2 regions of the Azospirillum sp. VT-I1 genome follow, and region 2 is predicted to be linked to the other one. Evidence: riboswitches for the same ligand, from Rfam matches in the RefSeq annotation. Region 2 holds a riboswitch; the other holds the start of a gene.
The links. A riboswitch is a leader RNA that binds a small molecule or an ion and turns the genes downstream of it on or off. The one in region 2 is predicted to bind cobalamin.

Region 1: linked by a shared signal. The riboswitch ahead of AB8P05_RS16870 (ABC transporter ATP-binding protein) and the one ahead of AB8P05_RS28205 (CbtB domain-containing protein) in region 2 are both predicted to bind cobalamin.

What each region holds. Positions count from the first base shown of each region.
Region 1 is NZ_CP168802.1:641,640-655,774, forward strand. It holds gene AB8P05_RS16850 (TonB-dependent receptor) at 1-72, opposite strand, end outside; gene AB8P05_RS16855 ((2Fe-2S) ferredoxin domain-containing protein) at 206-991, opposite strand; gene AB8P05_RS16860 (FecCD family ABC transporter permease) at 1,008-2,036, opposite strand; gene AB8P05_RS16865 (ABC transporter substrate-binding protein) at 2,033-3,046, opposite strand; gene AB8P05_RS16870 (ABC transporter ATP-binding protein) at 3,043-3,882, opposite strand; cobalamin riboswitch at 4,006-4,225, opposite strand; gene AB8P05_RS16875 (hypothetical protein) at 4,596-4,814, shown strand; gene AB8P05_RS16880 (hypothetical protein) at 4,830-5,165, shown strand; gene AB8P05_RS16885 (sigma-70 family RNA polymerase sigma factor) at 5,270-5,779, shown strand; gene AB8P05_RS16890 (anti-sigma factor family protein) at 5,803-6,576, shown strand; gene AB8P05_RS16895 (hypothetical protein) at 6,650-7,114, shown strand; gene AB8P05_RS16900 (hypothetical protein) at 7,165-8,340, opposite strand; gene AB8P05_RS16905 (hypothetical protein) at 9,109-10,371, opposite strand; gene AB8P05_RS16910 (hypothetical protein) at 10,375-11,196, opposite strand; gene AB8P05_RS16915 (hypothetical protein) at 11,430-11,897, shown strand; gene AB8P05_RS16920 (hypothetical protein) at 11,897-12,835, shown strand; gene AB8P05_RS16925 (hypothetical protein) at 13,130-13,471, shown strand; gene AB8P05_RS16930 (DUF4399 domain-containing protein) at 13,699-14,133, shown strand.
Region 2 is NZ_CP168805.1:541,348-555,482, forward strand. It holds gene AB8P05_RS28185 (hypothetical protein) at 50-760, opposite strand; partial or broken gene cobN (cobaltochelatase subunit CobN) at 757-4,148, opposite strand; gene cobW (cobalamin biosynthesis protein CobW) at 4,339-5,400, opposite strand; gene AB8P05_RS28200 (CbtA family protein) at 5,414-6,181, opposite strand; gene AB8P05_RS28205 (CbtB domain-containing protein) at 6,191-6,379, opposite strand; cobalamin riboswitch at 6,425-6,647, opposite strand; gene AB8P05_RS28210 (ABC transporter ATP-binding protein) at 6,991-7,758, shown strand; gene AB8P05_RS28215 (ABC transporter ATP-binding protein) at 7,751-8,473, shown strand; gene AB8P05_RS28220 (ABC transporter substrate-binding protein) at 8,627-9,835, shown strand; gene AB8P05_RS28225 (branched-chain amino acid ABC transporter permease) at 10,055-10,942, shown strand; gene AB8P05_RS28230 (branched-chain amino acid ABC transporter permease) at 10,979-11,920, shown strand; gene AB8P05_RS28235 (sigma-54 interaction domain-containing protein) at 12,303-13,718, shown strand; gene AB8P05_RS28240 (IclR family transcriptional regulator) at 13,831-14,135, shown strand, end outside.

The sequences.
Region 1 (14,135 bases), on a different replicon from region 2:
GGCGGCGGCGACCAGGAACAGCGTTGCCAGCGGGGCCGGGCGGCGGCTGGGGCGGGAAGGGGCGGGCGGCATCGATGATCCTCCTGGGTGGCTTTGAAAAGGACATGGAAAGGCGTTCCGCGAAGGCGGTCTTCGCGGGGGTGGTCGGGTCCGGTTGTCGTGAGAAGGCGTCCCGGATTTCACCGGGCGGTGCGGGGCGGCGGCGTCAGCCCATCGGGGCGTCCTCCGCCGGCCGGTTGCTGTGAAGGATGTCCGCGGCGTCCGGGCTGTCGGCCAGCAGATGTTCGCCGACGATGCGGTCGATCCGCTCCGGCGTCAGTTCGCCATACCAGACCGCATCCGGCTGGATCACCAGCAAGGGCCCGCGGTTGCAGGGATAGAGGCAGCTGGTCCGCGCGCACATCACCCGGCGGGGACCGGCGTTCAGCGCGCGGTGGGGCTTCATCGCGGCGCGCAGATGCTGGTACAGCGCGTCGGCGCCGCGATGCAGGCAGCGCGCGCCGGTGCAGAAGAACAGCTGCCGGCCATGCTCGGGCATCTCCGACCAGCCGGGCTTGCCGAGGCTGGGCTCGACGCCGTGCACATCGTCCATGCTGTCGGACGGGCCACCGGCGATGCGGTCGAGGGCCGCCGGCAGGTCCAACGCGCTCTCTACCGGAGGCGCCAGCCGAACCGTCATCCGCGCCTCGCGCGCGGCGGTCCAATGGCTGAGCGCGCCCGGCAGCCAGGCCGACAGGCTGGGGTCGGCCGGCACCATGCTGGGGATCACCAGGGCGTCCGCAATGCCGGCGCGTTCCAGCTCCGCCAGCACGGCGGGCAGGGCCGGGCCGGACAGATCGGCATAGGCGGTCGCCACCGTCGCGGGAACGCCGCGCGCGGCCTGAAGGACGGCCAGGGCCGCGGCCAGCGCCTTCAGGTTCTGCCCATGGTCGAAGGAGGCCCGTCCGTAGAGCACGATGGCGCGCGACGGCGAATGAAGGGTGGGAGTCATCGGTTTCCGGCTTTCGTCAGGCCGGCGCGCGGCGGCGCATCAGCCACAGGAAGAAGGCGCCGCCGACCAGGGCCGTGGCCACGCCGACGGGGATCTCGCGCGGAGCGAACAGGGTGCGGGCGGCGACATCCACCCACAGCAGCAGCAAGGCCCCGCCGAGTGCCGCCACCGGCAGCAGCATCCGCAGATGCCCGCCCACCAGCATGCGCGCGATGTGCGGCAGCACCAGCCCGACGAAGCCGATGCCGCCGCAGGCCGACACCAGCGCGCCGGTCATCAGCGCGGTGACGACGAACAGCTCCAGCCGCAGCCGCTGCGGATCGGTGCCGAGCGAGCGGGCCGCATCGTCGCCGAGCGCCAGCGTGTTGACCGTCTCCGCCCGCAGCCACAGCCAGCCGAGCCCGCACAGTGTCAGCAGGGCGGGGGCGGGCAGGACGCTCCAGCGCGCGGTGCCGAAGCCGCCCATCATCCAGAACAGCGCCGCGTCGGCGCTGCGGTCCGCCGTCGCGACGATCAGGGCGTTGGTGACGGCGTGCAGGATGAAGGCGACCGCGACGCCGGTCAGCACCAGCCGCTCGCTGGTCACGCTGCCGTCGCGCCCGCGCGCGGCGGCGAAGACGATCAGCATGGCGGCGAGCGCGCCGAGGAAGGCGGCGGCGGGCAGGCTCAGCGTTCCGGCCACCACGCCGGCGAACAGGATGACGCTCACCGCCCCGACCGAGGCGCCGGCCGATACGCCGAACAGATAGGGGTCGGCCAGCGGGTTGCGCGTCACCACCTGCAGCACCGCACCCACTGCGGCCAGCCCGGCGCCGGCCAGCGCGCCCAGCAGAACGCGCGGCAGCCGCAATTCCCAGACGATGTTGCGTTCCGCCCGGCTGAAGCCGTCCGCCGGAAAGGCTGCCGGCCAAAGCTCGTGCGAGATGACCGACCAGACGGTGGGAAGGGGGATGCGGGCGGCGCCGAAGCCGACCGCGGCGAACAGCGACAGGATCAGGGCGGCGGCCAGCACCAGGCACAGACGCAGCGGGCGGGCGCGGCTCATGGCGTGAACAGCTCCGGGTGCAGGGTGCGGGCCATCCGTTCCAGCGCATCGACGTTGCGCGTCGAGGGGGTCTGCTCGGCATAGGTCAGGACGATGAACTGACGCTTGCGCACCGCCTCCACGTCGGCCAGCTGGGGGGCGGACAGCAGGTGGCGGATGGCGGCTTCGGCCGGGACGCGGTGGTCACTGACGATGATCCATTGCGGGTCGCGCCGCGCCATCTCCTCCCAGCTGACCCGGACATAGCTGTTGGCGATGTCGTCGAAGATGTTGCGGCCGCCGGCCAGCTCCATCAGCAGGCTGGTCATGCCTTCGCGCCCCACCGACAGCGGGGCGGCGTCGGTGTGGCAGTCGTCGCAGTACATCACGCGCGGTCGCCGGGCGGCGGTGCCGGTCAGCCGGGTCACCGCGGCGACGCGGCGGCGGAAATCGGCGACCATGGCCTCCGCCCGGTCGGCGATGGCGAAGATCCGGCCCAGCGCTAGCAGGTCGGCATAGAGCGTGTCCATGCTGATCGGTTCGCGCGGGCCGATGCGGATGCAGCTTTCCCGCAGCGTGTAGGTGGCGACCCCCATCTCGGCGAGACGGGCGGGGGTGAGTCCGCGGGCCTCGTTGAAGCCATAGCTCCAGCCCGCGAACAGGAAATCCGGGTCGGCGGTCAGCACCGCTTCCAGCGTCGGGGCGCGGTCGGGCAGTTGGGGCAGGGCGGCGACCGCGCCAGGCGGTGCGATCAGGTGGCGTTCGGCCCCGGCGATGCCGGAGACCGCGACCAGCCGGTCGGCCAGCCCGAGATCGAGCATGGTCTGCGTCATGTTGACGTCATGGACCATCGGCCGCTTGGGAGGCGCGTCGAAGCGGGCGGTCTGGAAGCAGTTCGGCACCTCGACCGGATAGCTCTGGGCATGGGCATGGGCATGGGCGGGGGCGAAAGGGGCGGGGGCGAAAGGCAGCGCAAAACCGGCGGCCAGCAGGGCACCGGGGACAAGCTTGCGGAAAAGGGCCGAAATCATGCCGGATCCAGTCGATGGTTCGTCAGCGGCGACAGGTCGATGCGCAGACGGCCGTCGCTCGGGCGGCGGTCCACGGCGGCGGCGACCCGGTAGACGGCGGTGAGCCGCTCCGCCGTCAGCGCCTCTGCGGGGGCGGCGTCGGCCTGCAGCCGGCCGTCCTTCAGCAGCAGCAGGCGGTCGCACCAGCGCGCCGCCAGCTCGATGTCGTGCAGCGTCATCACCACGGTGATGCCCAGCGAGCGCACCAGATCGAGGACGGCGAAGCGGTGCTGGATGTCCAGATGGTTGGTCGGCTCGTCCAGCAGCAGGATGCGCGGGCGCTGGGCCAGGGCGCGGGCGATCATCACCCGCTGCCGCTCGCCGCCCGACAGCTGTTCGACCGGGCGTTCGGCCAAAGCCTCCAGCTCCAGCCGGGCCAGCGCATCCTCGACGATGGCGCGATCCTCCGCCCCGCTTGCGGAGAAGACGGAGCGGCGGTGGACCAGCCGCCCCATGCCCACCACATCGCGCACGGTGAAGCCGAGTGCGGCGGCGGAATCCTGCGCCTGGAGCGCCAGACGGCGGGCAAGCTCCGCCGGGCGCAGGGCGCGCGGATCGGCGCCGTCGATGCGGATCCGCCCGGCCGAGGGCGCCTGCAGGCCGGCGAGGCAGCGCAGCAGCGTCGTCTTGCCCGAGCCGTTGGGCCCGAGAATGCCGAGGATCGCCCCGTCGGGAACGGTGAAGCCGACATCCGACAGGACCTTGCGGCCGGCCAGCAGGCAACTCAGCCCCTCCACCGCGACGGCGGGGGTGTGGCGGGGGTGGGGAACCCCTGTGGGGGAAGGCGCTGGCGTCATCCGTGCATCCTGCCTTTTCGGGCGGGAGGATCGGGGCGGACGCATTGCGAAAGGTGCTGCGGCTCCGATGCGGAGTCCGGACGCACGCAGGCAAGCGTTCCACCGGGACACCCCGCCCGAGGACGTTTCGTTGTGGTGCTGGCAGGTCTCCTGGCTTGCGGGTCGACACCGGTCCGTCCGGCCTTCCCAGCGCCCTTGGGCGCCAGTGGCAGGAAAATGACGGAACGGCTCACCGCTCACAGTTGCGGGGACAGCTCCGGTCTCGCCGCGCGATGCGGCTCACCGGATTCCCTCTTAGCTTCCGGCGGCGACCGCCGGAAGAACCAGTACCGGGGCCATTCATGAGCGAGCCGGCCGCACAGGTCAAGGTTCGAAGCGGAAGGCCGGCCGGAATTTTCCTTGCCGGGCGGTTCCGTTCCTGTCCCCGAAGGCCGGGGAGAGTGTCTGCAAATGGCTCATCCTTCATACCTGTCCGGTCGTTCGTCGGTACGCATACATGTTATGTTATAACATAACACTTCTTGCCGTCGACCCCTTTTCCTCCGCGGGACATCCTCCGGGGTGTCCGGCCATGTCCGGTGCTCGCGATTTCCGGCGAATCCGGCGGATTAATCCCCGGGCCCGAGCGTAATTCAAAGGAACGATCGGAACGGGCGCCGCCCCTGGGCGGAACGACGTGACCGCATCGAGCCATCCGAACCGCGGAGGCCGCCATGACCTTTCCACGCTGGACCGTTGCCCTCGCCATCGCCGCAATCACCGCCATCTGCTTCCTGCTGGCGCTGGACTGGATCACCGACGAGCAGCTCGGAGCCTGGGCGCCCTATTCCATCGGGGTCGCGCTGATCCTGCTGATGTTCCTGTCGTTCGGCGCCATGCCGCGGGCGAACGCGACCCGTGCGTCGCGGCGCCTGAACGGCGGAAACGATTGAAAGCGGAGGACCGTCATGAGCCTGCACACCGACCCCGACGAGCGCTCCAGTCTCTTCGCCGAAGGCTTCGAGGCCTATGTCGCGCGCGAACATTGGGCGCCGATCCTGATCCAGGCGCTTCTCTACGGAACCACCCTGGTGGTCGTCGCGCTCCTCCTTGGCCTGCCGGTGCTGAACGCGCTGGCGCTGGTGCATGTGGTGGCGTCCGTGTCCGGCTTCTTCGGCGCCCTGCTGGCGATGCGGCTGGAAGAGATGGAGCCGGGGACCGCCTCGGTGGTCATCGCGCGGCGGAGCCTGGCGGCGATGCTGGTGTCCGGCACGGCCCTGCTCCTGGTGCCGTTCGCCCAATGATGGCGGGGTGGCGACGCCGATCCGTCCCGGCCGGGGATTAAAATGCTCCGCCGCGCGAACATATGGAAGCAGCCCGTTCCGCAAGCCGATCATGGAGCGACGATGTGACGTTCAGCCTGCGAAGTCAGTTGTCCGATCAGGTCCGCAGCTTGCGCCGCTACGCATTGACCCTGGTGCGCAACCGGGACGATGCGGAGGATCTCGTGCAGGAGACGCTGATGCGGGCCATCGCCGGCGCCCGGACATACCGGCCCGACGGCAACCTGCGCTCCTGGTTGTTCGGCATCCTGCACAACGTCCATGTCAGCGACCGGCGGCGGGACCAGGTGCGGACCCGCGCGGCGGCCTCCATCGAACCCCTCGTTCACAGCGACATCGCCCCCAACCAGCCCAGCCATGTCGAACTCGCCCGCACCATGGAGGCCTTCGCCCGGCTTCCCGAGGACCAGCGGCGGGCGCTGACCCTGGTGGCGGTCGACGGGATGAGCTACCAGGAGGCCGCCGCGATTCTCGGCATCCCCCTGGGAACGCTGATGTCGCGGCTGGGGCGCGGGCGGGAGGCGTTGCGCGCCGACGTGCGCGGGGACGACGGCAAGCCCCTTTGCGGGTGGTGAAATGAGCCATGATGGGGAACGGGATGAACGGTGATCGGGAAGCCGACCTGCACGCCTACATCGACGGCGAGCTTGACCCCCAGCGTCGGCTGGCGTTCGAGGCCTTCCTGGCCTCCCACCCCGCGGTCGCCGCACGGCTGCACGACTATCTGCATCAGAGGGAGGCGCTGCGTCAGGGCTTCGCGCAGATGCTCGGCGATCCTCCCCGGCAGACGGAAAGCCTGATCGGGCGCCTGTACGGCCGCCTGCGCCTGGAGCGCGCCGTCCGGCGCTTCGGACCGCTGGCGGCGGCGGTCCTGCTGCTGGTCGGCGGCGCCAACGTCGCGGCGCTGATCCATCAGCAGAAGACGGCCCTGCACGGCGTGCCGGCCTTCGCCGACCAGGCCGCCGAGATGCATGCGACGGCGGTCAGCCAGAGCCTTGCGTTCTCCGACCTGACCCCGGCGGACCTGACGGCGATGGCGCAGGGGCTGCCCCACCGTCTCGGCAGCGTCACGGTCAACCTGCCGAACCTGGAACCGAACCTGCTGACGCTGGTGCGGGCGACCATGGTGCCGCTGAACAACGGCATCGGCCTGCAGTTCGTCTACCGCGAGAGGGACGGCGAAATGCTGACGCTTCTCGTCGTCGCCGAGGAACCGGTCGATGACAAGGGTCTGCACGCCGTCGAACAGCGCGGGCTTCAGCTGGTCTATTGGCGCAACGGCGCCACCGCCTACACGCTTGCGGGCAGCCCGTCGGACAGCGACCTGCTTGTGGTCGCCAAGAAGATGGCGGACAGCGTGAGGCGGTCCTGATCGCGAAAGGAGGAGTTGAATGAGCGTACCGATTTCATCCGAACGGCGGAGGTTGACGGCAGCGGAATTCGAAATGGTCGAGCAGACCCACCATCCCCGGATCTGCGCGCTTTCCGACGAGGAACGCACCGCCATCATGCGCCGGATCCGGGACTATCGGGACAAGGCCAGGACCGTCGCCAACCAGCAGCGCCGCGAGATGCGCCGCAAGGCCGAGCCGCGCGGCGGGCGCGAGGCGGCTGACAACAGCGGCACGGCGCTGAAGGTGCAGATCTTCACCAGCGCCCTGAAACGCCTGAACCGCGAAAGCCGCAGGATGGAAGAGGCGGCCAGCCGGCCGCAGAGTGCCATCGCGCGGGACGCGCTGGACCTCAAGCGCGCCAACCGGCGCAAACACCATCCCGCCGCCCGGCAGACCTCGTCCCAGGGGATGCGGGCGATCACGAACGACCAGCGGACCGTCGATACCGATCCCCGCGAGATCGGCCGGGTTTCGCAATTCGTCAAAGACTCCCAGGCCCGCCGGGACGCGCGCTGAACGAAGGCGGATAACCCGGAGATATCCAGGCGCCGCAGCGGTCGTCCGCCTCAGCCCGTCATCTCGCCGGTGCGGATCAGCATCGGCACCGGGCCGGGGCGGACGAGCTGCGGGGCCGGCCGGCCGGCCGGCGGGGGCGCCACGCTGACCGCCTTGATGTCGCGACCGGTGGCGATCGACCAGTGGGTGATGATCGTCCGCAGGTCGCTCACGAGCTGGGGGTGCGGGCTGCTCGCCATATAGTAGGCGGAGGCCTTCGACGGATCGGTGGCGTCCTTGTCCCGCTCGATGAAGGACAGGAGGTTGGACAGCGAGAAGGCCATGCTGAAATAGCTGTCCGACCGCGCATGGGCGGGAACGCCGACCCGCTCGCCGATCTTGCGCAGACGGTCGCCCGGGCTCGCCGCCTCCGCCTTCAACGCCCGCACGACTGGCGTGTCGGCCATCAGGGTCAGGTGGAACCAGCCCATGGTGGCGACAGCGACATATTCCTCCAGCAGAAGGTTGCCGTTGTTCCGCCGGATGCGCAGCATTTCGCGCAGGCGGCGGACATGGTCGGCGATGGCGGCATTGTCGGTCTCGTTGGGGCCGACCGCATTGGCCTGGTTGGCGATCCCGCGCCAGACCTCGCGCAGGAACGCTTCGAAGGCCGGAACGAAGTCGCGGTTGGCGGCCTGCGGCTTGTCGTAGGGATAGGCCCGGTTGCCGTCCATCCCATGGTTCAGGTCGAGACCGAGAAGGCGGTAATAGGCGTTGCGGCGGACCGAGCGCAGGTCGCGGCGCAGCCAGTTGCTGAGCGCCATCACGGTGCCGCTCGGCAGGTCGCGGTAGAACAGGTCGACCGTGGTCCTGATCCACAGCGCCGTGTCGGGATCGGGCGTCTCGAACCGTTCGCCCGCCTCATATTCGCGGATGACCCGGTCGAAGATCTCGAAAGCCCGCGTGTTCTCGACCAGATAGGCGTAAGCGAGATGGTCGAAGGGTTCGTCCTTGTTCGACTTGGTGATTCCGTCAAGCAGTTGCGGAGCGCCGATGGCGGTCGGCCGCAGGTCGGCGGGAGTGCCGTAATCCGGATAGCCGGCGGGGAGGGTGCGGGTGGCGAAGAAGATGTCCAGCGCTTCCAGCAGCGTTCGGGAGTGAAGCCTGAACAGCGCTTCGATCCAATCCGCATCCGGATTGATGACAGGGGTGGCCCCCTTGTTCCAGGCCGCGAACTTGAAGAACATGGCTCACTCCCCGGTTTGATGACGCCTGCGCCGGCGGCCGGGGCGCGCGGCGCCGGCCTTGCCGGTGGACGGCCCGGTCAGGCGGCTGCCGGGCCGGAACGAAAAAATCGTGGCTGCGGTGGAGCGTGCCGTCCTCCGTCACCACACGGATCCGCCCGCCTTCGGTGTGCGCCGGGATGTGCGCGAAGAGGATGCCGTCCCGCCATTGGAAATCGCGGGGCGCCAAGTCGGTTTCGCCGATCTCGACCGCGACCGGGCGGCGGTCGAACCGGCCGATGGACAGCCAGTCCTCCGGCACCTGCGGCGGCCTGTCCAATCCGGTCTCGATCTCGAAGGCGGCGGTGACGGTGCGCGCGGCGAGCCGCAGCGGGGGCACGCAGGCGAAGCTGCGCGACGGCCAGCGAAGCGTGACCGCCGCCGGTTCGTCCGGCGTGTCGAAGTCCTGCGGCACCGTCAGGAAGACGGCGGCGCGGCCTTCCGTGCCGTATTCGACCCGAACCGGGATGCTGCGGCCTTGCAGGAGGGCCAGCACCGGTGCGGTTTCGAAGGTGCCTTCGACGCGCAGTTCCTGGCCGCGGCGCACGGTGCCGTCGTCGTGGAGGTTCTGCAGCCGCAGCGGCCCGTCGCCGGACGGCGCGATGGCGGCCTCCGCATCGGGCAGGCTGCCGCGCAGCAGAAGGACATGGGCGGCGTATCGGCGCTGGAGTTCCAGGGCCGGCGGGGTGAGCGGCGGTCTCGGCCAATAGGTCGGTGGCATTGCTGTCCTCCTTATGCCGCGCGGGAGAAGCTGCCCACCCGCAGGGTCCAGGCTTCGAACTCCTGCGCGGTCTCCCGGGCCCGTCCGGGCTCCAGCGCCATGCGCAGTCCCGATAGCGCGAGAAGGCGGACCGGCTCGGCGCCGGCCCAGTAGGGCGAGGTGTAGAGCGCCTCGCCAAGCTGACCCGCCCATTTCTGCAAGGCCGCGGGATGGACGCGCATGGGGTCGAGCAGGGCCGTCAGCGGCCGGCCGCCCAGCGCACGCATCGGCCGGTCCAGCGCCAGTGCCGCCAACCGCGGCAGCAGCTCCAGCGAGCGTTCCAGGAACAGGCGCGTCGCCGGTTCGGCCCGCTCCGGCCGGTGCAGCTGGCGCCAGGAGGCGGCGAGGTCGTCCCAGGGTCCGGCGCCGAACGCCCGGCGGCACAGTTCGACATTCAGCAGCACCCGGATGAAGGGGACGGGATGCGGGTCGCCGGGCAGATAGCGCAGGACGCTGTCCTGGTCGGCGGCGACCACGTCGTGCAGGGCGGCGACGGCGGCGTAACCGCAATGGGCGAAGGCGAAGATGTCGGGAACCACCTCCGACGCGGTCTCCTCCCAGATCCGGACGACCTCCGGCGGCGCCGCCGGGCCGATCTCCTTGCGCAGCAGCGCGGCAAACTCCTCCGTCCAGCCGAGGAGATGGGCGACCTGATGGCCGGTCTCGTGGATCAGCGAGGTCGGGCGGTAGAGATTGTGCCGGGTGATCTTGATGGCGGCGGCCGGGCTGACCGTGTCCTCGTCCCACAGCCGGATGCCGGCCCGCAGGATGGAGGCGCCCAGCCCCTTGTCGATGTAGGTGAGGGCGGGCGGCACCGGACGGCCGAGCGGGCGCAGGACCGCCTCCATGCTCCGCGACGCGATCAGGTCGAGCGCGCGCAGATGCGACCGCAGCTTCGGATTCGTCCGGGTATTGATTGCATCGCCGTAGAAGTCGAGCGTCGTTTCCACCCTGACATAGCGTTGCCGGAACAGGACCAGCCGCGCCTGCACCGCCAGCAGTTCCTCCTGCGTCCGCACCGCTGCCAGATCGCGCTCCAGCGCCGCGACCTCCTTGCGCAGCCGGTCGATAACCCCCTGGAGCTGCCGCCGCAGGGACAGGTCCAAATAGCGTTCGACCGACGCCCAGGCTTCGGCCGCGGCGAAGTTGCTCGGCTCGTTGATGGTCGTCACGGCGGCCTGCCAATGGGCGATCTGGCGGGCGATCTGCAGCCGCATGGCCTCGCTCGGCGTCATCGTTCATGCCCCGCGGAAGCCCGCGACGATGCCGACGGAGGGCGGCCGCAGCGCCCCGACCGCCGCGCGTACGTCGCCCATCCCCGGCAGCCGCCTGGCGAGGATCACCTGCAGCACCTTCAGGCCGGGATGGTTGAAGGTGAAGACCAGCGTCACGCCGCAGGCCGGCTTGCGCGTTGCTTCGGCGAACTCCTCGAAGCGACGGTTGAGATAGGCGATCAGGGCGGCCTTCAGCAGCGACAGCAGCGCCTTGCCCAGCTCCTCCAGGAAATAGGCCAGCAGTTTCTTGCCGGCTTCGGCCAGGGCCGCCTGCCAGAACTCCTCGCCCTGCAGGTCGCCGGAGAATTCCTGGTAGATCTTCACGTGGTTGCTCGGCCCCTGGGCCATGCTGGTGACGGCGTGCCTCAGGCCGTTCAGGAACTGCACGGCGGCGTCGGCGCCGACCTTCGGTCCGGCCGCCAGGATGCGCTGGGCATCCGCCTCGCCGAGATAGAGATAGACCCGCACTTGGCTGCTGCGCAGGTCGATGGCGACATTGAGCTGGCTCGGCGAGCATTTCGGACCGACCACGCTCCCGCCGCCGCGCGGCAGCTCCAGGACGTAGAAGCGCTGTCCGACGCCGATCCTGTGGCGGCTCTCCAGGAAGTTCCGGCCCAGGTCGCGGCCCAGCCCCGGTTCGTTCAGCAGCAGGCCGGCGGCCTCGGTGGTCAGGGGATGGAACTGCGACCACGCCGCTTCCCCGGCCGACCCCAGTCCGGGCACCTTCTTTTCCAGCAGGGCGATGGCGCTCAGCACCGTTCCCGGGATCGCCTCGTACAGATGCACCCTGGCTTTCGCCGGCAGCTGCACGCCGCGCGCGCGCAGCGAGGCCGCCAGCGTTTCCGTGCCGAAGGAGCGGAGGCGGGCGGCGGTCTGCGGGGTGACGGTGACATCGAAGATGCGGGTGTATTTCTTGTAGCGGGGGACGGTCGCATCGCCCAGACGCCGGCCGGCCCGGCGGTCTCCAGATACATCTCGCGCTCGGCCAGCCGCCGCACGTCCAGCAGGCCCGGCGGCATGTGGGCGATGGCGGAACGGAAGAAGGCTTCGGTCGCGACCGCTTCCAGCAGCTGTTGCTGCTCCGGCGCCTCGTCGAGCTGGTCGAACTGTTCGAAGCCGAATTCCGCCAGCTGGCGGACGGTGTCCTCCAGCGTCGCGGCGACGGCGCGGGCCGCTTCCTCTCCGGAGATTCGGCTTCGGCCTCCAGGGCGATCATCCGCAGACCGGCGTCGGCCAGGGCGCGCGACAGCGGGCGCGCCATCTGGGCTCCGACCAGGGGACGGATGAGGCGCGTCAGGAGGCCGCCGAGGAAATTCACCACCCGCTGCCGCCCGATGACCGTCAGCGCGACCTTCAGGGCCGGCAGCAGGGCCGGGATGAACTCCTGGATCGCCGGGCCGGGGCTCTCGCCCGCCTGCAACTGCGACAGCCGCGTCACCAGCCGTTCGCGCGCCGCGTTCAGCTCCGCCGGACCAGGCTGTTCCTGATGCGGTGCCGGCGAGGTCATCTCTTCGTTCATGAAGGCGGTGGCTTCCGCCTCGTCGCCGGCCAGCATCAACTGCGCCACGGCGATGTCGAAGGCGCGAGCCGGCAGCTCCGGCGACGGGGTGGTCGCTCCCGCCATCTCGGCTTCCATCGCCTCCGCTTCGCGCAGGATGCCGAGGCGCCGGCCGAGGCGCGTCGCCGCCGGCTGGAGCTGGGGCGGAAGCCGCTTGAGCGCGAAGCGGATGACCCGGTCCAGCACCAGCTTCGCGAAGCCGCCGATCTTCTTCAGGATGGCGCCGATCGGCACCAGCTTGCCGACGGCGGAGATGCCCTTCTTCAGCAGCGTCTTGCCGACGTTCAGCACCTTGCCGACCTTGCGCCTGATGGCCTTGAAGAATTCCTCGAACTCCGGTGCGACGCTGCCGGGCTGCGGCGCGAAGCGGTCGAGCATGGAGGATTCGAAGTCCGTCAGCGTTTCGAACTGCTCGCCCTCGACCGCCGATGCGGCCTGTTCGAACAGGGCTTCGGTTTCGCGGCGGAGCGGGTCCAGCCACTCGTTCAAAAAACGTTCGGCCTCGCGTTCGCCGCCGGCCATCAGGTAGGGCTCGGCACGGGCCGCCGCTTCGAGGGAGAGAGTGCCGATGGCGGTATCGAATTCCTGATCGCGGAGTTCCAGCAGGATCTCGCCGAAGGTCGCCGCCTCCAGGTCGGCGGGTGCTTCTCCCTGGTATTCCGTCAGGAAGGGCGTCTCCAGCTCGCCGGCCCAGCCCCCGTACCGATGGGTGCGGTCTCGTCCGAGGACCGTTCCCGATCCTCCCACTCCTGCGTGACGAAGCGTGTGTCGAGGAAAGGCGTCTCCAGCTCAAGTTCATCACGAGAGCGCTCAAGTGAATCCTGGAAGTCGCCCCTCATCGTTCACTCCATTTCACGGATTCTTTAGGACGTGCGAAACCGTTTTCCTCCACGACCGCGTCGGCGGGAGAAGACGATTATGGAGATTTTCATGATTTGAATGAGATATCGATAGTTCTGTGCTTGCAATATTCCTTTGTCAAATCGAGATCAGGGTAGTGTTCGTCCGGACATCGTTCTCTCCCCTTCCGGCCGAGAAGGGCGCTTTCGGCGGCTTGGTTTTTCCGGCCGACGGTGTGGCCTGGACCACAGCCGGCCCCGGGCCGGTCGCGGCAGGATGGCGTCCTCACCGGCTCCGGTCCTTGCGTGATGGAGATGCCCGATGTGCAGATTTGCCGTCCTCTCCCTGTACCTGACACTTGTCGCGGCGGTTGCGGCCGCCGGCCGTCCGGCTTCGGCGTTCGAGGTCCAGTCCGGCGGCATCCCGCTGTCGGCCGCGGCGGTCTCGATGCTGGCGCACCGGGCCGGCAACGCGCCGGCGGCGACCGGTGCCGGCGGCGCCTTTCCGCCCTGGATGGGCGGCGGCCGGACGGGGGTGGAAGTCATGGCCGCCGGGCCGCCGGGATTGCGGGGCGCTGGATTGCCGCCGCAGGGCAGGGCGCCGGGTGCCGGTGCCGCGGACCGCGCGGCGATGAACGAACAGCTGTTCGGGATCAGGCGCTGACCGGCATCGGCCCTCGCATCGTGCACCTCGGGCCCCGGATCCCGGAAATACCGCAAGGATGGGGAAGCAGCCCTGGATTTTCAGCCAATTCGGAAGCAGACGGCACTGAACCGAAGTGCATTCAACGGGATGGGATTACCCAAGAATTCGGGGGGACCCTGCTCGCCGGTCGAAGACTAAGATGCGGAACATCAGACAAAGGGCAATGAAGAAAACAGGGGGAAATCATGCTGCGGACTGCCGTCATCGCAGTCGGCGCCCTGCTGCTTCTGCCGCTGTTTCTGGCTGGGCAGGGAATGGCCGACCGGGCGAAAGCGCCCGCCGACGCGCGTGCCTACATCCTGTGGCCGCCCAACGGGACGGTCATCAACGGCGGTAAATTCTGGGTGCGCATGGGTCTCCAGAACATGGGGGTGGCGCCGGCCGGCATCAGCCATGCCGACACCGGGCACCATCACCTGCTGATCGACACCGACCTGTCGAACCCGGACGAGCCGATCCCCAACGACAGGCAGCACCTGCATTTCGGAGCAGGCCAGACCGAAGCGCGGCTGGAACTGCCGCCCGGCCGCCACACGTTGCAGATGGTGCTGGGCGACGCCGACCATGTGCCGCACGACCCGCCGGTGATGTCGGAGAAGGTGACCATCACCGTCCGCTGACC
Region 2 (14,135 bases):
CGACACTTGCCCCCACCCTGACCCTCCCCCGCTGGGCGGGGAGGGGATATCAGGGGGAGAGGCGCTTTCCTATCTCTTCAGTTCCAATTGCCGCGACCAGACCCGCCATGCGGCGTGGCGGCTCCGGCAGCGACGCGCGCAACTCCAGGAAGGCGCGGCCCAAAGCCGACGCCACATCCGCCACGTCCTCCGCCCGGCAGAGCCCCAGCGGTGGGGCCTTCGCCAGTGTCCCGCCGAGCGACACCCGGAACCGCTCGCCGTCCACCGCGTCGAACCGTACGTCCGTGCTGCTGTCCGCCAGATGGCCGATGCCGCCGCCGCAGACCAGCCAGCCGAACTTCGGCGGCAGGCGGTGCAGGGCCGTATCCTCCGCCAGCCGTACGTCGAGCGTACGTGCCGCCGCCCGTACGTCCATCGGCGCGGTGGGATCCAGCCCGGCGGTGGGGGAGCACAGGACGTTGCGCACCGCCTCGCTCGCCGCATCGGCGGAGACATAACCCATCCCGCGCAGGGCGTCGGTCACCGGCTCCAGCCCGTCGGCGGCGATGCCGCGCAGTTGCAGGTTGCCGCGGTGGCTGAGGTCGATCAGGCCATTGCCGTAGCGCTCGCCCAGCTCGGCGATGCGGCGGGCGTGCGCGGCGGGCAGCACGCCGGCCGGAACGCGGACGCGCAGCAGGAACCCGTCGCCGACCTGCATAGGCGCCAGCACGCCGGGGCAGGTGCCGCGGCGTCTCGGCTGGTTGGCGACAGGGTTCGTCATACCGTGATCTCCCGGAGGCGTCGCAGATCCTCCGCGGTGGAATTGCGGCGGGGATGCCACAGGCCGCGGTCGAGCGCCTCGCTCATGCGCGCCAGAATGTGCCGGGCAGCCGCCGGGTTGGCATGCGACAGGAAGTCCCACACCTCCGCATCCTCGACATACGCGTCGAACAGCTGGTCGAAATGGGCGGGGCGTACGGCGTCGGTGGTGGCGGCGAAGGCGAACAGCGTGTCAACGCTGGCCGCCAGTTCCGCCGCCCCGCGATAGCCGTGGCGCATCATGCCCTGGATCCAGCGCGGGTTGGCCGCCCGGCCGCGCAGGGTGCGGGCGATCTCCTCCGCCAGCGTGCGGACGGCGAGCTTGTCCGGATCGGCGCTGTCGAGATGGTAGAGCGCCGGTTCGGAGTCCTCCAGCGCGGCCGCCGCGGCGAAGCCGCCCTCGAACTGCATGAAGCCATCGGTGGACAGCACGTCATGCTCGCGCTGGTCCTGGTGGTGGACCAGGGCGTCGGCTCCTCCCACCCGGCGGCGGAACAATGCCGGCAGCGGCACGCCCTCCAGCCCGGCGCCATAGGCGTGGCAGCCGCCCTCCAGATAGGCGGCGCCGAAATCGGCCCGCGCAGTCCAGTCGCCGCGCGCGATCATGCCGGACAGCGCGGTGCCGTAGATGCCGGGGGCAGCGCCGAAGATGCGGGCGGTGGCCCAGCGGCGGGCGTCCACCGCGTCGGTGCCGGCAGCGGCGAGGCGTTGCTCCTCGGCCCTTGCGGTGGCGGCCAGCGGGTTGGTGTCGTCGGGCTCGTCCAGCCCGGCGACGGCACGCACCGCCTGGTCGAACAGGGCGATCTGCTGCGGGAAGACGTCGCGGAACAGGCCGGAGATGCGCAGAGTCACATCCACCCGCGGCCGGCCCAGCACGCCGGCCGGCATGATCTCGTACCCCGTGACGCGGCCGGACCCGTTCTCCCAGATCGGGCGGACGCCGAGCAGGGCCAGCGCCTGGGCCAGCTCGTCGCCGCCGGTGCGCATGGCCGGGGTGCCCCAGCAATCCACCACCAGCCGCTGCGGCCAATCGCCATGGTCCTGTAGATAGCGGGTGATGAGCGCGTCCGCCGCCTGCCAGCCGAGCGTCCAGGCGGTCGGCGTCGGCACGCCGCGCGGGTCGAGCGCATAGAGGTTGCGCCCGGTCGGCAGCGTGTCCGCCCGCCCGCGCGCCGGCGAGCCGCCGGGGCCGGGGCGGACGAAGCGCCCGTCCAGCCCGTCGAGCAGCGCCCGCATCTCCGCCTCGCCGCAGGCATCGACGGCAGCGGCGACCATGGCCGGATCGGCGGAGCGCGCGACGGCGGCATTCAGGCGGTTGCGGCGCTCGCCGGTGGGGCTATGGCCGAAGACATGCAGGCCGTCCCGGATCTGCAATTCCTTGATATCGCAGAGATGGGCGTCCAGCCGCGACAGGATGGCGTCGGGATCGTCGTCGGGGCGCAGGTTGCAATCGGCGGCGACGCCGGACTTCCAGGCGAGGTCGAGAATCGTTTCGCGCAGCATGCCCAGCCGCCGCGGATCGAGTCCGGTCGCCTGCGAATACTCGTCGATGGCCGTTTCCAGCGCGGCGAGTTCACCGTAGAGGCCGGACTCCACCGGCGGCGGGGTCAGATGGCCGATCAGCACGGCACCCAGGCGGCGGCGGGCCTGCACTCCCTCGCCGGGGTTGTTGACGATGAAGGGATAGAGGGTCGGCAGGGCGCCGCCGACGATCTCCGGCCAGCAGTCCGCCGACAGCGCCACCGCCTTGCCCGGCAGCCATTCCAGCGTGCCGTGGGCGCCGATCTGCACCAGGGCATGGATGCCGATGACATGGCGAAGCCACAGGTAAAAGGCGAGATAGCCGTGGCTGGGGGGCGTGTCGGGGTCGTGATGCTGGGCGGTGGTCAGGGGGCCGTGGCCGCGGCTGGGCTGCACCGCCACCACGGCATTGCCGCAGGGCAGGACGCGGAAGGCGAAGGCGCCGTCGCGGCAGGAGGGGTCGGCCTCGGGCTCCCCCCAGGTCGCGGCGATGCGGGCGCGCAGCTCCGGTGGGGCAAGGCGGTGGTAGTCGGCCAGCGACAGGGTCGGGGTGGGAGCGGCGGTGAGCGTCGCCATCAACTCGGCGCCGCTGTCCGGGATTGCGGACAGGCCGTAGCCTTCGGCTGACAGGCGGTTCAGCATCGCCACGGTGCTGGCCGGGCTGTCGAGGCCGACCGCATGGCCGATGCCGCCGCCGGGGCCGGGATAGTCGGACAGCACCAGCGCCAGCCGCCGCTCCGCCCGCGGGGTGCGCGACAGGCGGACCCAGCTTGCCGCGAGGTCGGCGGTGAAGGCCACCCGGTCGGGGATCGGGCGCAGGGCCGGGGCGGCGAATTGCAGGTCGGGGTCGGGCTCTCCCGCCGTCTTGAAGGCGATGGCGCGGGCGATGATGCGGCCGTCCATCTCCGGCAGCACGACGTTCATCGCGAGGTCGGACGGCGCAAGCCCGCGCGACGACGCCTGCCAGCCGGCCTCCGGCGTGGTGGAGAGGATGGCCTGCAGAACCGGGCTGCCGTTGGCCTCCAGGGGGAGCCGTCGTCTCGGGCGGCGGAGAAGGCGGTGGTGTTGACGACCACGGCGGCGTTCTGGGCGGTTAGGCTGGCGCGCATCCAGGCGGCGCAGTCCGGCTCCTTCAGGCTGGCGACGAACAGCGGCCGGGGCGCGAGGCCGCGCGCGGCCAGCGCGTCGCACAGGGCATGGACCGGGGCGAGGTCGCCGGCCAGCAGGTGGGAGCGGTAGAAGACCACCGCCGCCACCGGGGCGTCGGGGATGGTGGCGCCGCTCCAGCCGTCATAGGCACCGAAGCGGGGGACCGGGGCCGGGTCCTCATGCGGCAGGGGCGTGCCGGCCAGCGTCGCAGCACAGGCCAGCAGATGGCCGATGTTGGCCGGGCCGCCTTCGGTGAAATAGCGCCAGAGGCGGTCGGCGGCGTCCGGGGGTACGGTGCCGTAGGCGGTGAGATTCGGGTCGGGCTGCGCCTCGCCGGACAGGACGGCGAGCTGGATGTTGCGCTCGCGGCAGAGGGCGGACAGGCGGTCGAGGCCATAGCGCCAGTAACCGCTGCCGCCGAGCAGGCGCAGGACCACCAGTTTCGCCTTGGCAACGATGCTGTCGGCGTAGAGGTCCACCGACAACGGATGGCAGAGACGGTTCAGGTTGGCGAGGCGGAGGCTGGGCAAGCGGTCGCGCCCGGCCCGCCACGCGGCGGCGAGCGCGGTCAGGTCGCTGTCGGAGAAGGACAGCATGACGAGGTCGGCCGGCGTCTGCCCCAGGTCTTCCGCCTGGGGGCCGGCGTCCAGTTCGTCCTGGCGGGCGGCGAGCAGGTGCATGGTTCGATGTCCAGCGGCGGCGGTGCCCCTCCCTCCCGGGCTTACGCCCGGGTCCCTCCCTCCCCGCTTCGCAGGAGAGGGTGGATTTGCTATGCGGCGGCAGTTCCCTCTCCCACGATCGGACCGGCCTTTGGCCGGCCGAGGGTGGGGGAGGGTTAGGGAGGGGGCAAACGCCGCGACACCCTAACTCTTATCCAACAACCGCCCGCGTCACCGCATCACGGTCCAACCCCGTCTCGCCGATCACCACCAGACGGCTGCGGCGCTCCTCGCCGGGCTTCCACAGGCGGTCGTAGTGGGTCTGGATGCGGGTGCCGACACCCTGGACCAGAAGGCGCATCGGCTTGCCGGGCACGTCGATGAAGCCCTTCAGGCGCAGCACGCCATGCAGGCCGGCGACCTGTTCCAGCGTCATCGCCAGACGGGCGGGATCGGGCTGCGGCGGCAGCTCCACCACGAAGCTGGTGAAGTCGTCGTGGTCGTGGCCCTCTTCCTCATCATGGTGGCTGGGGCGGTTGGCGAGGTCGTCCTCCACCGCCGCGCCGACGCCGAGCAGAACCAGCGGATCGACGGCGCCCTGCGAGGCGCGGACCAGCTTGGCGTCGCGGCCGACCGTGTGGGACAGGGCGCCGCGGATCAGGTCCTCGACGCGGGCGAGATCGCCGTCGGCCAGCAGATCGGTCTTGTTGACGATGATCAGGTCGGCGCAGAGCAGCTGGTCCTCGAACACCTCTTCGATCGGCGTTTCATGATCGACGGTGCCGGCGGCGTCGCGCTGGGCCTCCAGCGCCGCGGGATCGGGGGCGAATCGGCCCTCCGCCGCGGCGGCGGCATCCACCACGGCGATGACGCCGTCGACCGTGACGCGGGTCTTGATCGCCGGCCAGTGGAAGGCCTGGACCAGCGGCTTGGGCAGGGCGAGGCCGCTGGTCTCGATCACGATATGCTCGGGCGGCTCCGGCCGGGCCAGCAGCTTCTCGATGGCCGGGACGAAGTCGTCGGCGACGGTGCAGCACAGGCAGCCGTTCGCCAGCTCGATTACGTCGTCTTCGGTGCAGGTCGGGTTGCCGCAGGCGCGCAGGATGTCGCCGTCGATGCCGACATCGCCGAACTCGTTGATGATCAGCGCCAGCCGGCGGCCGTCGGCCTTTTCCAGCAGGCCGCGGATCAGCGTGGTCTTGCCGGCGCCGAGGAAGCCGGTGATGACGGTCGCCGGAACCTTGCCGGCGGCCGTCTTGGAGAGTGCGGACATGGGACGTGGCTCCTTAACGCGCGCCGGGCTGGACCCGAAGGGCCGGGCGATGCTCGGCCTCGCCGGCCAGCCCGTTCATCAGCCAGCCGCAGGCGGCACCCAGGATCGCCCAGAACAGGGCGGCGCTGCCGAGCGAGGCGGTGACGAACCGGGCGGCCAGTTCCGGCGGGACGGCGCCCTCGGCGCTTTCCGGGTGGGGCGCGCCGATCAGATGGGGCAAGGCGGCGGCCAGGACGGCGGCGGCGATGACGAGGCGGTTGCGGGCGAAGGCGAGCGCGGCCATGCCGACGCCGGCCCCGGCCGCCGCGGCCAGCCACCAGAGCTGGCGCAGCTCCAGATCGGCCCCGGCCATGCCCGGCAGCTCCGGCGGCAGGCCGAAGGACGGCGCCAGCGACACCGCGACGAAGCCGCCGGCACCCCACACCAGCCCGCGCCGCGCATCGACCGGTCGGCCGGCCAGCAGAATCGCCGCCGACAGCAGCAGCGCATAGGCCACGCCGGTCAGCAGGTTGGAGACGATGGTCAGGCCGGTGCGCCGCATCGCCTCGTCCAGCGTGGTGGGCACGCCTTCGCCGACCTCGCGCACCGGGCCATGCTGGTGGGCCGTCTCGGAGGCAGAGGCGGAGGCGGGTGCGGAAGCGGCAGGCGGGGTCACCACCTCGTACTTCTCGGCTTCAAGGATCAGCGGGACGGTCGTCGCCTGCTGAACGACGGAAGCGGCCGTGCCGGAGAGCACGCCCGCGACCAGGGCGGCTGTGAACAGCCGCCGGATCAGATCCATGACCCTGGCTTAGTGGCAGGGGAACGCGAAGGAGTGACGGGCGTCGTGCGCCGCGTCGTGGATCTGCTGCGGCTGGGCGAAGCCGACGCCGTACAGCAGGAAGCTGCCCAGCAGGATCGCGGCGAAGGCGGCGACCGCGGTCTGGGCGGCGCTGCGGGTCGCGGAACCGGCGGCAGCGTGGAAGGAACGGGTGGTCATGGAAGGCAATCCTTGCTGTCCCGCCACACCCGGCGGGGTTGGGAAAGGGTGAAACATCCGCCGGCAGGTTTCCTGGCTCGCGGGTCGTCGCATCGCCGTCCGCCTTCCCGGCCCGGAAGCCAGTGGCATGATGGACGGGACGCTCGCCGCACACAGTTGCGGGGGCAGCCACGGCATTGGATCCGGCATGACCGGGATCCGCACCGCATTCCCTATTATCCCCGCCGCCCGTCAGGACGGGCAGGGCACCGTCGGACGGCCACCATCGCAGTGCCGCGCCGATTTGGCAAGCCCGCAATAAGGCGTCTGCCGCACGGACGATCTTGCATGCCGACACTTTGGATGCTGTCATGTTTGCCGGACAGAGTGTCCGCAAATCCGACACTTTCCGGGATGAGGGTCCGCAGCGGGAAGGAGGTGGGACGAGGCGAAACCGGCGGAGAAACAATGGGTCCACGGATACGGACGAAGCGAACCCCGCCCTGGCACGCTTCGTGCGTACAACAATCGGTGAAACGTCCCGCCGCATGGCGGCCCCCGGGTGAGGCCCGGAAATAAGCAAAGGGCTCTAAGCCCGACATAAGGACGAACGGGAGGAGAATTCGCGACCGATGAACGCCGCACCGAACGACGACATCATCCTGGAAGCGCGCAACCTGACGAAGGAGTTCAAGGGCTTCGTGGCGGTGAAGGAGGTGAACCTCCAGGTTCGCCGCGGCACCATCCACGCGCTGATCGGCCCGAACGGCGCCGGCAAGAGCACGGTGTTCAACCTGCTGACCAAGTTCCTGACGCCCACGCGCGGCCAGATCCTCTACAAGGGCCGGGACATCACCCGCACCAAGCCGGCCGACATCGCGCTGATGGGGCTGGTCCGCTCCTTCCAGATCTCGGCGGTCTTCCCGCATCTCAGCGTGCTGGAGAATGTCCGGGTGGCGCTGCAGCGCCCGCTCGGCACCAGCTTCCACTTCTGGAAGTCCGAATCGACGCTCTACGACCTGCATGACCGGGCGCTGGAGCTGATCGAGGCGGTCAACCTCTCCCCCTGGGCCAACCATCTGGCCGCCGAGCTGCCCTATGGCCGCAAGCGCGCGCTGGAGATCGCCACCACGCTCGCGCTCGACCCGGAGGTCATGCTGCTGGACGAGCCGCTGGCCGGCATGGGCCATGAGGACATCGAGGGCACCGCCGCCCTCATCAAGCGCGTCGCCGCCGACCGCACCGTGCTGATGGTGGAGCATAACCTGTCGGTCGTCGCCCACCTGTCGGACACCATCACCGTGCTCCGCCGCGGCGAGATCCTGGCGGAGGGACCCTACGAGGTCGTCTCCAAGAACCCGCAGGTGATGGAAGCTTATATGGGGACCGGACATGCCTGACGGGATGCAGACGAAGACTGCGATGCTGGAGATCGCCGACCTGCACGGCTTCTACGGCGAAAGCCATGTGCTGCACGGCGTCAACCTGGAGGTGCGGCAGGGCGAGGTGGTGACGCTGCTGGGCCGCAACGGCGCCGGCAAGACCTCGACCATGCGCGCGATCATGGGGATCATGGGCAAGCGCACCGGCTCCATCCGCTTCCAGGGGCAGGAGCTGATCGGCATGGCCCAGCACCGCATCCCGCGGCTCGGCATCGGCTATGTGCCGGAGGAGCGCGGCATCTTCTCCAGCCTCAGCGTGGACGAGAACCTGACGCTGCCGCCGGTGGTGAAGGACGGCGGGATGACGATCCCGCAGATCTACGACCTGTTCCCCAACCTGAAGGGGCGCGGCTCGACCCAGGGCACGCGCCTGTCGGGCGGCGAGCAGCAGATGCTGGCGATCGCCCGCATCCTGCGCACCGGCGCCACCATGATCCTGCTGGACGAGCCGACCGAGGGTCTCGCCCCGGTCATCATCGAGCAGATCGGTGTCGCGGTGCGGGCGCTGAAGGCGCGCGGCTTCACCATCGTGCTGGTGGAACAGAACTTCCGCTTCGCCGCCACCATCGCCGACCGCCATTACGTGATGGAGGAGGGCCATGTGGTGGACATGATCCCCAACGACCAGCTCAACGCCAACATGGACAAGCTCCACACCTATCTCGGCGTGTAGCCCGTCCAGCCTTCCGATCCGTCCCGGCATCGACGCCGCCCTGCCCGTTCCTGGGGCCGGGGCGGCGAACCGCCGGGGATTTGCCCGAATATGGCTCCGGCTTCCCGCGACGGGGACCGGCCGACAATAAATCCAAGAGGGAGAGACCTTCCGATGCGCACGCTTCTTCTCGCCGGCACCGCCCTGCTGACGCTGGCCGGGACCGCGATTCCGGCCGCCGCCCAGGTGTCGGACAACGTCATCCGCATCGGCGTGATGAACGACCGGTCGGGCATCTACGCCGATCTGGCCGGCGAGGGGTCCGCCATCGCCGCGCGGATGGCGGCGGAGGAGTTCGGCGGCAAGGTCGCCGGCGCCGCCATCGAGATCGCCGTCGCCGACCACCAGAACAAGGCCGACATCGCCGCGTCGAAGGCGCGCGAGTGGGTGGACACCGGCGGCGTCGACGTGATCGCCGACGTGCCGAACTCCGCCGCCGCGCTGGCGGTGCAGGGCATCACCAAGGACAAGAAGCGCATCTTCCTGATGTCCGGGCCGGGTGCGACGGCGCTGACCGGCGCGCAGTGCAGCCCCTACGGCTTCCACTGGACCTACGACAACTACGCCATGGCCGCCGGCACCGGCCGCGCCCTGTACGAGCAGGGCAAGAAGAAGTGGTTCTTCGTGACCGCCGACTACGCCTTCGGCCAGTCGCTGGAGGAGGAGACCTCCAAGATGGTGAAGTCGCTGGGCGGCACCGTCGCCGGCGCGGTCCGCCATCCGCTGGGCACCGCCGACTTCTCCTCCTTCCTGCTGCAGGCGCAGGGGTCGGGGGCCGACGTGATCGGGCTGGCGAACGCCGGCGGCGACACCATCAACGCGGTCAAGCAGGCGGCTGAGTTCGGCATCACCCAGTCGGGCCAGAGCCTGGCCGGCCTGCTGCTGTTCATCACCGACGTGAATGCGCTGGGGCTGCAGTCGGCCCAGGGCCTGATGCTGACCACCGGCTTCTACTGGGACATGGACGACCAGACCCGCGAGTGGTCGAAGAAGTTCGAGGCCAAGGCCGGCAAGAAGCCGACCATGGTGCAGGCCGGCGTCTATTCGGCGGTGAAGCACTATCTGAAGGCGGTCGAGGCGGCGAAGACCGACGACGCCGACAAGGTGTCCGCCAAGATGCGCGAGACGCCGGTCGAGGACATGTTCGCCAAGAAGGGCAAGATCGCCGCCAACGGCCGCATGTTCCACGACATGTATCTGGTCCAGGTGAAGGCCCCGGCCGAATCGAAGGCGCCCTGGGACTATTACAAGGTCGTCAAGACCATCCCGGCCGACACGGCGTTCATGGACCCCAAGCAGAGCGGCTGTGCGCTGGTGAAGTGAGGGGGCGTATTGCCCCCTCCCCATCCCTCCCCGCTTCGCGGGAGAGGGGCTGGACGCTTGTCGGCGTGAAGGTCAGCAAAGCGGCAGCGGAGTTCCCTCTCCCGCGATCGGACCGGCCTTTGGCCGGCCGAGAGCGGGGAGGGGTAGGGAGGGGGCAACGGTCGCAATCACTCAATCAAAACAAAAAACCAACAACCACGAACCGGGAGAGACGCGGATATGTTCAGCCTGCTGGGAGTTCCGCCCCAAGTCCTGTTCGGGCAGCTTCTGCTCGGCCTGATCAATGGTTCCTTCTATGCGCTGCTCAGCCTTGGGCTGGCGGTGATCTTCGGCATGTTGAACGTCATCAACTTCGCCCACGGCGCGCTCTACATGGTCGGCGCCTTCGTGGCGTGGCTGCTGCTGACCTCTCTCGGGCTCGGCTACTGGTGGGCGCTGGTGCTGGCGCCGCTGGCGGTCGGGCTGCTGGGCATCGCGCTGGAGAAGTCGATGCTGTCGCGGCTGTACAAGCTGGACCATCTCTACGGCCTGCTGCTGACCTTCGGCCTCGCGCTGATCCTGGAAGGCGCCTTCCGCCACCAGTATGGCGTGTCGGGCCAGCCCTATCCGATCCCCGACGCGCTGAAGGGCGGGCAGAACCTGGGCTTCATGTTCCTGCCGAACTATCGCGCCTGGGTGGTCGTCGCCTCCCTCACCGTCTGCTTCGGCACCTGGTACGCCATCGAGCGGACCAAGCTGGGCGCCTATCTGCGCGCGGCGACCGAGAACCCGACCCTGGTCCAGGCCTTCGGCATCAACGTGCCGGTGATGGTGTCGCTGACCTACGGCTTCGGCGTGGCGCTGGCCGGGCTGGCCGGCGTGCTGGCGGCGCCGATCTATCAGGTGTCGCCGCTGATGGGCTCCAACCTCATCATCATCGTCTTCGCCGTGGTGGTGATCGGCGGCATGGGATCGATCCTGGGCGCCATCGTCACCGGGCTGGGGCTGGGGCTGCTGGAGGGACTGACCAAGGTCTTCTATCCGGAGGCGTCCAACATCGTCGTGTTCGTCGTGATGGCGATCGTTCTTCTCATCAAGCCCGCGGGCCTCTTCGGACGGGAGCGCTGATCCATGACCGTCGCCAGCAACTCCACCACCATCGCCATGCGCGGGTCCTCCCGCGGCACCGGCACCGTCCTGATCGCCGGCGCCCTGCTGCTGATCGCCGTCGCCGCCCCCTTCGTGCTGTATCCCGTCTTCCTGATGAAGGTGCTGTGCTTCGCGCTGTTCGCCTGCGCCTTCAACCTGCTGATCGGCTATGCCGGGCTGCTCAGCTTCGGCCATGCCGCCTTCTTCGGCGGGGCGGCCTACATCTCCGCCCACACGGTGAAGGTCTGGGGCTGGGCGCCGGAGTTCGGGCTGCTCGCCGCCACCGCGGTGGCGGGAGCGATGGGTCTGGTCTTCGGCCTGATCGCCATCCGCCGGCAGGGCATCTATTTTGCCATGATCACCTTGGCGCTGAGCCAGATGATCTTCTTCCTGGCGCTGCAGCTGCCCTTCACCCATGGCGAGGACGGCATCCAGGGCGTGCCGCGCGGCGTGCTGTTCGGGCTGTTCGACCTGAACCAGCCGCTGACCATGTACTACACCGTGCTGGCGATCTTCGTCGGCGGCTTCGCCCTGATCTGGCGCACGGTGCATTCGCCCTTCGGGCAGGTTCTGAAGGCGATCCGCGAGAACGAGCCGCGCGCGGTGTCGCTCGGCTACCGCACGGACCGCTACAAGCTGGTCGCCTTCGTGCTGTCGGCCTCGCTGGCCGGGCTTGCCGGCGGGACCAAGGCCATCGTGTTCCAGCTTGCCTCGCTGACCGACGTGACGTGGCAGATGTCGGGCGAGGTGGTGCTGATGACGCTGCTGGGCGGCATGGGCACGCTGCTGGGGCCGGTGGTCGGCGCGGCGCTGGTCGTCACGCTGGAGAGCTATCTGGCGGCGACCAGCCTGCCGGTGCCGGTCGTCATCGGCTGCATCTTCGTCGTCTGCGTCCTGGTTTTCCGCCGCGGCATCGTCGGCGAACTGTTGCACCGGCTGCCCAAGCGGGGGCGTTGAGCCGCCGTCCCGGACCCGATCCGCAAACTCCCCCAGGGGGGACCGCAAGGTCCCCCTCTTTTCCCTTCCGCACCCGCTAGGGTGGTGTTTCCGGACGAGGGGAAAGATATAGCGGAGGATGTAGGGAACAGGTCCGTATTGCCTTTTTAAAAACTACTCTGTTTGCGCGTGCCGCCACACCCAACTCTGCCGAACGGGCGCGGATCGACCCCGCGTTTCCGGCCGTCCCCCTATGCCTTCCCTTTAATCCGACGGATGGGCTACTATGTTGACCTCTGATATTGTTGGCAAAATGCGCTGCGATGCAGCAGGCCCGAAGGCAGGAACTGCCGGGGGCCTCGACACCGGGACAACAAGAATCGGTCCTGTCTGGGAGGGTGAGGTGGGCGACACCGTCGATTTCGAAGCGCTGCGCCAGCGCGCGGTGCACTCCCTGTTCGAGCACCTGGAATCCATGTGCGTCGGTGCCGTCGCGGTCGATCACAACGGCCGCATCGCCTGGATGGACGAGAAGTACAAGGCGCTGCTGGGCGTCCCCGGCGACCCGCGCGGCCGGCAGGTGGAGGATGTCATCCCCAACAGCCAGCTGCGCCGGGTGATCGAGAGCGGCCAGCCCCAGCCGCTGGACATCATGGAGTTCGACGACCGGTCCTTCGTGGTGACGCGGATGCCGCTGTTCGGCACCGACGGCTCGATCATCGGCGCCATCGGCTTCGTGCTGTTCGACCGTGCCGAGTATCTGCGCCCGCTGGTCCGCAAATACGAGAAGATGCAGGAGGAGCTGGCCCGCACCCAGCAGGAGCTGGCGCATGAGCGCCGGGCCAAATACTCGTTCTCGCAGTTCCTGGGCGCCAGCGAATCGATCCGCGAGATCAAGCGGCTGGGCCGCCGCGCCGCCCAGATGGACAGCACCGTCCTGCTGCTGGGCGAGACCGGCACGGGGAAGGAGTTGCTGGCCCAGGCCATCCATTCCGCCAGCCCGCGGGCGGCCAAGCCCTTCGTCGGCGTCAATGTCGCCGCCATCCCGGAAACCCTGCTGGAGGCGGAGTTCTTCGGCGTTGCCCCCGGCGCCTACACCGGCGCCGACCGCCGCCACCGCGAGGGCAAGTTCCAGCTGGCCAACGGCGGCACCCTGTTCCTGGACGAGATCGGCGACATGCCGCTGCCGGTGCAGGCCAAGCTTCTGCGCGTCCTGCAGGAGCGGGAGATCGAACCGCTGGGCTCCAACAAGGTGGTGCGGGTCGATGTCCGCATCATTGCCGCCACCAGCCGCGACCTGCACGCCCTGGTGCGCGAGAAGCAGTTCCGCGCCGACCTCTATTACCGGCTGAACGTGGTGCCGATCACCCTGCCGCCGCTGCGCGACCGGCCGGAGGACATCGAGAGCATCGCCGACCGCATCCTGGAACAGCTGGCGATCCAGCAGGGCACGCCGCCGCGCGAACTGCTGGAGTCGGCGGTGCAGGTGCTGCGCGACTATGACTGGCCCGGCAACGTCCGCGAGCTTTACAACACGCTGGAGAGGGTGGTGGCGCTGACCGACGCGCCGATCCTGACCGCGCCGCACATCCGCAGCGTGCTGCCCGGCACCCAGCATCCGGCCGGCGCCTCGGCCCTGCCGCTGGCGGCTGGCGCCCGGCCGCTGCAGGAGGTGCTGCACGCCGCCGAGCGCCACGCCATCGCCGCGGCGCTGGAGGAGGCCAACGGCGTCAAGGCGCGAGCCGCGAAGCTGCTGGGCATTTCGCGCGCGTCGCTGTACGAACGCATGGTGACGCTGGGGCTGGGGGCGACGCAGTAGGGGCCGGCGCCGCCCCGCTGCTGTAATTTCGTACTGCGGAATACTGTTTCATTGACGCGCTGCCCGGCCGCTGGCAGGATCGCCCCCGCGTTTCATGCGGGAGGATCGGGTCATGCGCAGGCGGGAAGAGGCTCTGGTCGTCGACGATCTGGCGGACGACGAGAAGGACCCGCGCTTCGTCACCGCGCTGGCCCGCGGGCTGGAGCTGCTGCGCGCCTTCCGCCGCAACGAGTCGATGCTGGGCAACCTGGAACTGGCGCAGCGCACCGGCCTGCCCAAGCCGACGGTGTCGCGGTTGACCTACACGCTGGCCAAGCTGGGATACCTCGCCTACGACCAGAACACCGGCAAATACCGGCTCGGCACCTCGGTGCTGGCGCTGGGCTATGCCAGCCTGTCCGGCATGGGCATCCGGCA